DNA from 2 places in the Cupriavidus sp. JZ107 genome. Region 1 is predicted to be linked to the other one. Evidence: riboswitches for the same ligand, from Rfam matches in the RefSeq annotation. Region 1 holds a riboswitch; the other holds the start of a gene.
What was found. Region 1 has a riboswitch for glycine ahead of gcvT (glycine cleavage system aminomethyltransferase GcvT). Riboswitches for the same ligand answer to the same signal wherever they lie in the genome.

Region 2: linked by a shared signal. The riboswitch ahead of M1D55_RS09435 (D-amino acid dehydrogenase) and the one ahead of gcvT (glycine cleavage system aminomethyltransferase GcvT) in region 1 are both predicted to bind glycine.

The regions. Positions count from the first base shown of each region.
Region 1 is NZ_CP096481.1:88,090-93,368, reverse strand. It holds gene M1D55_RS09935 (UvrD-helicase domain-containing protein) at 1-1,761, opposite strand, end outside; glycine riboswitch at 1,970-2,066, shown strand; glycine riboswitch at 2,088-2,235, shown strand; gene gcvT (glycine cleavage system aminomethyltransferase GcvT) at 2,334-3,461, shown strand; gene gcvH (glycine cleavage system protein GcvH) at 3,567-3,947, shown strand; gene gcvP (aminomethyl-transferring glycine dehydrogenase) at 4,022-5,279, shown strand, end outside.
Region 2 is NZ_CP096480.1:2,184,606-2,189,884, reverse strand. It holds gene M1D55_RS09440 (SDR family NAD(P)-dependent oxidoreductase) at 128-922, shown strand; gene M1D55_RS09435 (D-amino acid dehydrogenase) at 1,399-2,736, opposite strand; glycine riboswitch at 2,793-2,909, opposite strand; gene M1D55_RS09430 (diguanylate cyclase domain-containing protein) at 3,041-4,027, opposite strand; gene fumC (class II fumarate hydratase) at 4,189-5,279, opposite strand, start outside.

The sequences.
Region 1 (5,279 bases):
TTCGAGGCCCTTGGACGCATGCAGCGTCGACAGCCGCACCGCATCCGGATCCTCCTCGCGGCCCTCGAGCATGCTCATCAGCGCGACCGTCTGCGTCAACTCCAGCAGGTTCTTGCCTTCGTCGCCGAAGCCGTCGGCGGTGTCGAAGCCGGTCGCCTCGCCGTCCGCGGCCTCCGGCTTGGTGCCCTTGCGCTTGAGCCAGTCGAGGAATTCCAGCGTATTGGTCCATTTGGCCTGGGCCTGGCGCTCGTCGAAGGTGTCGTACAGATAGGCTTCGTAGTGGATGCCTTCCATCAGATCGTCGAGCACCTCGGTGGCCGGATCGCGCGCGGCACGGTCGGCCAGCCGCACCATCGCCTCGCAGAAGGTGCGCAGCGGCTCCAGCTGGCGCGGCTGCAGCTTGCCTTCGATGCCGCCCATCATCGCCGCCTCGAACAGCGACACCTTGGCCTGCCCGGCGAAGGTGCCCAGCACCTCCAGCGTGGTATTGCCGACCCCGCGCCGCGGCGTGGTGACCGCGCGGATAAAGGCCGGATCGTCGTCGGGATTGGCGATCAGCCGCAGATAGGCACAGATGTCCTTGATCTCGGCCTTGTCGAAGAAGCTCTGCCCGCCGGACAGCACATACGGGATGCGCTCGCGGCGCAGGATCTGCTCGAACAGCCGCGCCTGGTGGTTGCCGCGATAGAGGATCGCGTAGTCGCGGAACTGCGCGCGCCGCTCGAACTTGTGCGCCGACAGCTTGAACACCACCGACTCGGCCTCGTGCTCCTCGTCGTTCATCGGCGTCACGGTGATCGGGTCCCCCATGCCGTGCTCGCTCCACAGCGTCTTGTCGAACAGCTTGGGGTTGTTGGCGATCACCGCATTGGCGGCCTGCAGGATGCGCACCGTGGAGCGATAGTTCTGCTCGAGCTTGATGACCTTCAGGTTCGGGAAATCGGTCTGCAGCAGGCGCAGATTGTCCAGCGTGGCGCCGCGCCAGCCGTAGATCGCCTGGTCGTCGTCGCCGACCGCGGTGAAGGCGGGCGCGCGCAGATGCGAGCCGCCGGCCAGCAGCTTCAGCAGCTGGTACTGGCAGGCGTTGGTGTCCTGGTATTCGTCGACCAGGAAGTAGCGCAGCCGGTTCTGCCACTTGAGCCGCACGGTTTCGTCGCGTGCGAACAACTCGGCCGGCAGCCGGATCAGGTCGTCGAAGTCGACCGCCTGGTACGCCGCCAGCGTGGCGACGTAGTTGCGGTAGATCAGCGCGGCCTGGTGCTGGTCGGCGTCGGCGGCCTCGGCGATCGCGGTCTCGGGATCGACCATGCCGTTCTTCCACAGCGAGATCGTGCTCTGCACGCTGCGGATCAGCTTCTTGTCGGTGGTCGCCAGCTGCTCCTGGATCAGGCCGAAGCAATCGTCGGCGTCCATGATCGAGAACTGCGGCTTCAGGCCCAGGTGCTCGGCCTCGGCACGCAGGATCTGCACGCCCAGCGAGTGGAAAGTACAGACGGTCAGCTGGCGCAGCGGGATGCGCTTGCCGTCCCGGGTCTTGCCCTCCATCAGCTTGGCGATCCGCTCCTGCATTTCCTTGGCGGCCTTGTTGGTGAAGGTCACCGCGGCGATGTGGCGGGGCTCGAACCCCTTGTCCTCGATCAGATGCGCAATCTTCTGCGTGATCACCCGGGTCTTGCCCGAACCCGCGCCGGCGAGCACCAGGCAGGGGCCGTCCAGATAGCGGACGGCTTCGGATTGGGCGGCGTTCAGTCCGTGGGTCATCGGTCGGGGGCGGAGTTCGGGTACGGCAGGAGGTCGGACCGCACCGCGAGGGAGGCGGGCCGCAGGCGCGACGCGTTCGGGCACGGGTCGCGGATGGATCAAAGCGGGCGATGTTAACACGGGGGCGGGTCCGGCCGAGCCACCAGAACCGTGGCCTGCAACGCGCCGCTCTCGCGTTGACAGCCGGCAGGCCTGCGGTTAGAGTCGCGCCATCCGTCCGGGAGAGCGCGCGACAGACCATTCACTCGCGCCGCCGAAGGGGAATCACCCGAAAACTCTCAGGCACCATGGACCGGGCGGATCGGCATGCAGCATGCACACGATGTATGCCGAACTCTGGAGAGCGACACCCGCCATTCATCAATTGAATGATGAGCGTGTCCACCGAAGGGGCGCACGGCGGGGCCGGCGGGTTCGAAGCGAACCGCAGGACCAGTCCGTAATCTCTCAGGTATCGAGGACAGAGGGGGTCATCCGTCGCGACGGTTCCAACGAGCCGTGCGACGGATGACCCTTTTTTGTTTGGCGCGCCGCGCGCGCCGGACCGAACGATGCCACGCTCCGAGGAATCCATGACGCTCCAGGCCACCCCGCTCAACGCCATCCACCGCGCCCTCGGCGCCCGCATGGTCGATTTCGGCGGATGGGACATGCCGGTCAACTACGGCTCGCAGATCGAGGAACACCATGCGGTGCGCAGCGATGCGGGCATGTTCGACGTTTCGCACATGTGCGTCGTCGACCTCGCCGGACCCAATACCCGCGCCTTCCTGCGCGGACTGCTCGCCAACAACGTCGACAAGCTGCAAACCCCGGGCAAGGCGCTGTATTCCTGCATGCTCGACCCGAATGGCGGTGTGATCGACGACCTGATCGTCTATTTCTTCGCCGAGGACCGCTTCCGCCTGGTGGTCAACGCCAGCACCGCGACCGGCGATATCGACTGGATCCGCCAGCGCAATGCCGACACCGGCGCCGGCGTGACCATTTCTCCCCGTCGCACCGACAACGCCTCCGATAACGCCGCGCCGCTGGCCATCGTCGCCGTGCAGGGCCCGAACGCGCGCGCCAAGGTGTGGGCGGCCTTCCCGTCGACCCAGCCCAGCGAGGCGCTCAAGCCGTTCAATGCGATGGTCGTCGAGGATGCCGCGATCGGCGAAATCATGGTGGCGCGCACCGGCTACACCGGCGAGGACGGCTTCGAGCTGGTCGTTCCGGCCGACAACGTCGCCGCGGTCTGGGAAAAGCTGCATGCCGCCGGCGTGCGTCCGGCCGGGCTCGGCGCGCGCGACACGCTGCGGCTCGAAGCCGGCATGAACCTGTACGGCCAGGACATGGACATCCACACCTCGCCGCTCGACGCCGGCCTGGCCTGGACCGTCGACCTGCAAAGCGAGCGCGATTTCGTCGGCAAGGCCGCGCTGGTGGCCAACGGCCAGCGCCAGCAGTTTGCCGGCCTGATCCTGCGCGACAAGGGCGGCGTGCTGCGCGCGCACCAGACCGTGCTGACCGCCGCCGGCGAGGGCGAGATCACCTCTGGCACCTTCAGCCCGACCCTGTCCCAATCGATCGCCTTCGCGCGCCTGCCCAAGGATGTGGCGCTCGGCAGCGAAGTCCAGGTGCTGATCCGCGACCGCAAACTGACTGCGACTGTGGTTAAACTGCCGTTTGTGCGCAATGGCAAGGCACTTGTGAGCTGACGGCTCACTGCGGACATCGTCCACCCGGTCACGCTGCGCCCCGCGGCCCCTTTCACCGATGGCACGCGGCGGCGCGACACAAGAATCTGAAATTGGAGAATCTCGATGAATTTCCCCGCTGACCTGAAGTACACCGAGTCGCACGAATGGGTGCGCGTCGAAACCGACGGCACGCTGACGATCGGCATCACCGATCACGCGCAGGATGCGCTCGGCGACATCGTCTTCCTGGAACTGCCCGAGGTCGGCAAGACGGTCGGCGCCGGCGACGCGCTGGCGGTCGTCGAATCGGTCAAGGCCGCGTCGGACATCTACGCGCCGGTGGCCGGTGAAGTGGTCGCCGTCAACGACGCCGTCAAGGACGCGCCCGAGAGCGTCAACGCCAACGCCTTCGATGCCTGGCTGTTCAAGATCAAGCCGGCCAACGGCGACGACGTCAACGGCCTGATGACGGCCGACGCCTACAAGGCCAGCGTCGGCGCCTGAGCCCGGCGCCCCGCCCGCGGCGCCGATGCATGGCTGACCACCATGCCCCGGCCCGCCTCTCCGAGTCACTTGCCATGAACGCTCCCCTGCCCATGAACGCCGCTCAATCCGCTCGCCCTTCGCTGGCCGAACTCGAAGCTCGCGACGCCTTCTCCCACCGCCATATCGGTCCCGACGCCGCCGAACAGCAGCACATGCTGAAGGTGCTGGGCTACGACAGCCGCGCCGCGCTGATGGACGCCATCATCCCGGCCGCGATCCGCCGCCGCGACGGCATGCCGCTGGGCGAATTCACCGAGCCGCTGAGCGAGGAAGCCGCGCTGGCCAAGCTGCGCGGCATCGCCGGCAAGAACAAGGTGTTCAAGAGCTTCATCGGCCAGGGCTACTACAACACGCTGACCCCGGGCGTGATCCTGCGCAACATCTTCGAAAACCCGGCCTGGTACACCGCCTACACGCCGTACCAGCCGGAGATCTCGCAGGGCCGCCTGGAGGCGATGCTGAACTTCCAGCAGATGGTCACCGACCTGACGGGCCTCGATATCGCCAATGCGTCGATGCTCGACGAAGGCACGGCCGCGGCCGAGGCGATGACGCTGCTGCAGCGCGTGAACAAGCACGCATCGAATACCTTCTACGTGGCCGACGACGTGTTGCCGCAGACGATCGAAGTGGTGCGCACGCGCGCGCTGCCGCTCGGCATCGAGGTCAAGGTCGGTCCCGCCGCCGACGCGGCGCAGGCGCACGCGTTCGGCGTGCTGCTGCAATTCCCGGGCGTCAACGGCGACGTGGCGGACTACCGCGCGATCGCCGATGCGGTCCACGCGGCCGGCGGCCTGGTGGTCGCCGCGGCCGACCTGCTGGCGCTGACGCTGCTCACCGCGCCGGGCGAATGGGGTGCGGACGTGGCGGTCGGCAATTCGCAGCGCTTCGGTGTGCCGCTGGGCTTCGGCGGCCCGCACGCCGGCTATATGGCCGTCAAGGACGCCTACAAGCGTTCGATGCCGGGCCGCCTGGTCGGCGTCACCGTCGACGCGCAGGGCAACAAGGCCTACCGGCTGGCGCTGCAGACGCGTGAGCAGCATATCCGCCGCGAGAAGGCGACCTCGAACATCTGTACCGCGCAGGTGCTGCTGGCGGTCATGGCGTCGATGTACGCGGTCTACCACGGGCCGCAGGGCCTGAAGCGGATCGCGCAGCGCGTGCACCGGCTGACCGCGACGCTGGCCGGCGGCCTGCAGGCGCTGGGCTACGCCCGCACCAACCAGACCTTCTTCGACACGCTGACGATCGAGACTGGTGCCGCCACCGAGGCGATCCACGCCGCGGCCG
Region 2 (5,279 bases), on a different replicon from region 1:
CTTCACGCGCCGCCACGTTCTTGTCGAAAAGCGTACCCGTTTCTGCGTACTCGCTTGACCGACCCTTTCGGACTTTCCGAACCTTTGCGTCCTCTTCGCTGATCTCACCCCGCTTCAGGAGGTACCCATGCAAATCGATCTCACCGGCAAGACCGCGCTGGTCACCGCCTCGACCGCCGGCATCGGGCTGGCCATCGCCATCGGGCTGGCGCGCAGCGGCGCGGCGGTCATCGTCAATGGCCGCAAGCAGGACACCGTCGAAGGCGCCATCGCGGACGTGGTGCGCGAGGTGCCGGGCGCCACGGTGCGCGGCGTCGCGGCCGACGTGGGCAGCGCCCACGGGTGCGATGCGATCGTGGCCGCGGAGCCGGCGGTCGACATTCTGGTCAACAACGCCGGCATCTACGGTCCGCGCGATTTCTACGAACTGAGCGACGAGGACTGGGCCCGCATCTTCGATGTCAACGTGATGTCCGGCGTGCGGCTGGCGCGGGCGTATACGGCCGCGATGGCGGCCAACGGCTGGGGCCGCGTGGTCTTCATCTCGTCGGAGTCGGCGCTGAACACGCCGGAGGACATGATCCACTACGGCTTCTCGAAGACCGCGCAGCTGGCGGTGTCGCGCGGCCTCGCCAAACGGCTGACCGGTACCGGCGTCACGGTCAACGCGGTATTGCCAGGGCCAACGCTGTCCGACGGCTTGCGCGAGATGCTGCGCGAGGATGCCGACAAGGCAGGGCTGTCGATCGAGGAAGCGGCCGCCGAGTTCGTCAAGGCGCATCGGCCCAGCTCGATCCTTCAGCGCGCGGCCACGGTGGAGGAAGTCGCCAACATGGTGGTCTATGTCTGTTCGCCGCAGGCATCGGCGACGACCGGCGCCGCGTTGCGCGTCGACGGCGGTGTGGTCGATACCATCGCTTGATGCCGGGGCGCGAGCGGGCGGCATCCGCGCGGCGATGGCGAGACGTCGAGACATCGGAGAGCCTTGATTCGACTGATGTTGTGTACGCAGAAACGGGTACGCACGGCACGCCACGCGGCATCGGACGGAGTTCGCACGACGCAGAAACGGGTACGGTGCGGCCCCGCATTCGCACGTGGCGGTGCGGATGGCCCGCCCGATTCATGCCGTGCCCGGGCCTGGCTTTGGCCCGCAAGGTGCACTGTGTGCCGGCAATGAGGCTGGCAGTAGGGCTGGCCATGAGGCTGTCGATGCGGCGGCCAATGCCGCCGCCACCGCGGCCCGCAGAAACGGGTACGCTTGCCGAGCGCAGTGCGCAGAAACGGGTACGCTTCGGCGCCCATGCATGCGCGGCAGCGATGAAACGAAAACACCGGCGCGCATGTCGAGGCCATGCCGCGCCGGTGTCGTTGTTTCAGACCTGAATCAGACGCGCCTCAAACTTCGGCCGCCTCCGTTGCGGCGGCGCGCGTGGCAGCCACCGGCGCGACTGGCCGCGCGAGCCGCCGCGCCGGCGGCAGTGGACCGCAGAAGCCAAAGTCGACCTCCGGCACGCGGCCGCTGATCAGTTCGGCGATCGCGCGTCCCGAGCCGCAGCCGTGCGTCCAGCCCAGCGTGCCATGGCCGGTGTTCAGGTACAGCCCCTGCACCGCGCTTGCGCCGATATACGGCACGTTGCCCGGCGTCGCGGGACGCAGGCCGGTCCAGTAGCGCGCCAGTTCGGGCCGGCTGACACCGGGGAAGATCTCCAGCGTGCGCCGCACGATGGCCTCGCAGCGCACCGGGTTCAGCTCCATCGAATAGCCGTTGAGCTCGGCGGTGCCGGCGATGCGCAGCCGGTCGCCCAGCCGCGAGAACACCAGCTTGTACTCGTCGTCGGTCAGGCTGACGCTCGGCGCGCGCTCGGGGTCGAGCACCGGCAGCGTGGCCGAATAACCCTTGGCCGGATAGATGTCGAGCTTGACGCCCAGCGGACGCGCCAGCATCGGGCTGAAGCTGCCGAGCGCGAGCACGTAGGCGTCGGCCTGCTCGACCGTGTACGCGCCGGTCTCGTCGGCGATCTCGACCCCACGCATGCGGCCGCCTTCGGCCAGCAGCCGCTGCACGCGCACGCCATAGCGGAAGCGCACGCCGCGCGCCTCGCACAGCGCGGCCAGTCCGGTGGTGAAGCGATGCACGTCGCCGGACTCGTCCTCGCTGGTGTAGGTGGCGCCCGCCAGCCGCGGCGCGATCGACGCCAACGCGGGTTCCAGCTTCACCACTTCGTCGGGACCGATCACGCGGCGCTCGCAGCCGAGCTCGCGCATGATGCGCGCCGGCTCGATTGCCGCGTCGAATTCCTTCTGGCTGGTATAGAAGTGCAGGATGCCCCGGGCCAGGTGGTCGTACTCGATGCCGGTCTCGGCGCGCAGCGCCTGCAGGCTGGCGCGGCTGTAGGTGCCGAGATTGAGCAGCTGGATCATGTTGCGGGTGGAACGCCGGGCCGGACATTCGCGCAGGAATTTCAGGCCCCACGACCATTGCGCCGGGTCGGCGCGCAGGCGGAACAGCAGCGGCGCGTCCTCGCGTCCCAGCCAGCTGAGCAGCTTCAGCGGCGCCGACGGGTTGGCCCAGGGCTCGGCATGGCTGACCGAGATCTGGCCGCCATTGCCGAAGCTGGTTTCGCGTGCCGCGCCGGCATTGCGCTCGAGCACCACGACCTCGTGGCCGGCCTTGGACAGATACCACGCCGAGGCCACGCCGATCACGCCGGCCCCCATCACGATGACTTTCATTTCAGGCTCCAGGATGCAAAAAGGGGCAGCCGGCCGGCATCGTCGATGCCAACCCGGCTGCCCCCACTGTCCTTTTGCCTGAGAGATTCACCGCGTCCGCCCCGGACCCGGCTTGCCCCTTCGGCGGCCGTCATCGTCAAATCATGATGGCGGCGCTCTCCAGTTCGTTGTCGTCTCCAGTCTTCGGTACCTGAGCGTTTCGGGGGTACGCCTTCGGCAGCGCTGCCGCCGCGCTGTCGCGGCAGGCTCGCTTTCTCCTGGATGGGCGGACAGTAACACGGCGCGGCGGCGGCCGCAACGCGAGTTACTGACGCCCGGCGGGCGGCGTCCCCGCCTTGCGGGCCTGCTTGTTGGCGTACATCGCCTGATCGGCCTGCGCCAGCAGATCGGCGATGCCCGCATGGCGGGCGGGATCGAACGCGACCGCGCCGGCGCTGAAGTCGAGCCGATAGCCGCGCTGGCTCTGCGCGTTGTGTGCCTCCACGCCTTGCCGCAGCCGGGCCAGCATCGCGTCGCACTGGTCGGCACAGGCGTCGACCAGCAGCACGACGAACTCGTCGCCGCCGAGCCGTCCGATCAGGTCGGACTGCCGGAACGCCTGGCGCAATTGATCTGCGAAGGCGGCCAGCGCCAGATCGCCCTCCGCGTGGCCGAAGCGGTCGTTGATGGCCTTGAAGCCATCCATGTCGAAGAACAGCAGCGTGGCCGGCATCCGCTGGCGCTGGCAGACCGCCAGCGCATGCTGCGCCAGCGCCGAGAAGCCGCGCCGGTTCGACAGCATCGTCAGGTCATCCATCGACGCCAGTTGCGCCGACTCCAGCTCCTGCTCGGCCAGGCGCCCCAGATCGTGCAGCAGCGCCTGGTCGTCCTTGTCGAACTCGCGCGGCGCGGTGTCGATCAGGCACAGCGTGCCGACCTTGGCGCCGCCGCGTACCGCGAGCGGGCAGCCGGCATAGAAGCGCACGCCGGGCGCGCCCGTGACCAGCGGGTTGTCGTGAAAGCGCTGGTCCTGCAGCGCATCGGGCACGATCAGCAGATCGTCGCGCAGGATCGCGTGGCCGCAGAATGATTGCTCGCGCGGCGTTTCGCGTACGGCCAGGCCGAATGAGGACTTGAACCATTGCCGCCTGGCGTCGACCAGGCTGACCAGCGCGATCGGCACGTCGAACAGCCGCGTGGCCAGGCGTGTCAGCCGGTCGAAGCGCTCTTCGGCGGCGGTGTCGAGGAGGTTCAGCGAATACAGCGCGTCGAGGCGCCGCGGGTCATCGGCGGGAATGGGAGCAGGAATCATCTCGTCAATGCGATCGTTGTTACCCCGATCGTCGTCGGCCCGTCTGGAGCGGGTTTGTCGCCGGCCGCCGCGGTGCCGCGGGGCCGGTCGATGGGTCGTTCAATGTGTGGGCGGCCGCATGCGCCGTCGTGGACGTGGCCGCCAGCACCGGTGCGCTGACGCTACACCTCGCGCGTCATCCCCTTCAGATCGATCCATTGTTCGAACTGCTCGGCGGTGACATGGCCCGAGGCGATTGCCGCCTCGCGCAGCGACAGGTTGCGGGCCACGGCCAGCTTGGCGATCTCGGCGGCCTTGTCGTAGCCGATATGCGGGTTCAGCGCGGTGACCGGCATCAGCGATCGCTCGAGCAGCTCGGCGATGCGCGCCCGGTCGGCTTCGACGCCGGCCACCATGTGTTCGGCGAAGCTGGCCGCCGCGTCGGCCAGCAGTGTAACCGACTGCAGCAGGCTGTAAACGATGACCGGCTTGTAGGCGTTCAGCTCCAGCGTGCCGAGGCCGTTGGCCAGCGTGATCGTGGTGTGGTTGCCGATCACGCGGCAGCAGACCATCGCCAGCGCCTCGGCCTGGGTCGGGTTGACCTTGCCCGGCATGATCGACGAGCCCGGCTCGTTGGCCGGCAGCTGCAGTTCGGCAAAGCCCGCGCGCGGGCCGGAACCGAGCAGCATGAAATCGCGCGCGATCTTCAGGAAGGAGGAGGCCGTGGTGTTCAGCGCGCCGGACAGATCGGCGAGCGCGTCGTGCGCGGCCTGCAGCGCGTAGCGGTTGGCCGCCGGTTCGAACGGCAGGCCCGTGTAGTCGGCCAGCGCGCGCGCGAAGGCGGCGGCAAAGCCGGCGGGCGCATTCAGGCCGGTGCCGACCGCGGTGCCGCCCTGGGGCACCGGCATCGCGCGCAGCACGGCCTGGTGCAGCCGCGCCTGCGCATCGGCGACCTGCGCCTGGTAACCGGAGAACTCCTGGCCCAGCGTCAGCGGCACCGCATCCTGCAGATGGGTGCGGCCGACCTTGACGATGTCGGCGAAGGCCTCGACCTTGCTGCCCAGCGTCTTCTGCAACGTCTCCAGCGCCGGCAGCAGCTGGCGCTGCACCGCGCGCGCGGCGGCGATATGCATCGCGGTCGGGAAGCTGTCGTTGGACGACTGGCTCGCGTTGACGTGGTCGTTGGGATGAACCGGACGCTTGCTGCCGACCTCGCCGCCGAGCAGCTGGATCGCACGATTGGCGATCACCTCGTTCAGGTTCATGTTGGTCT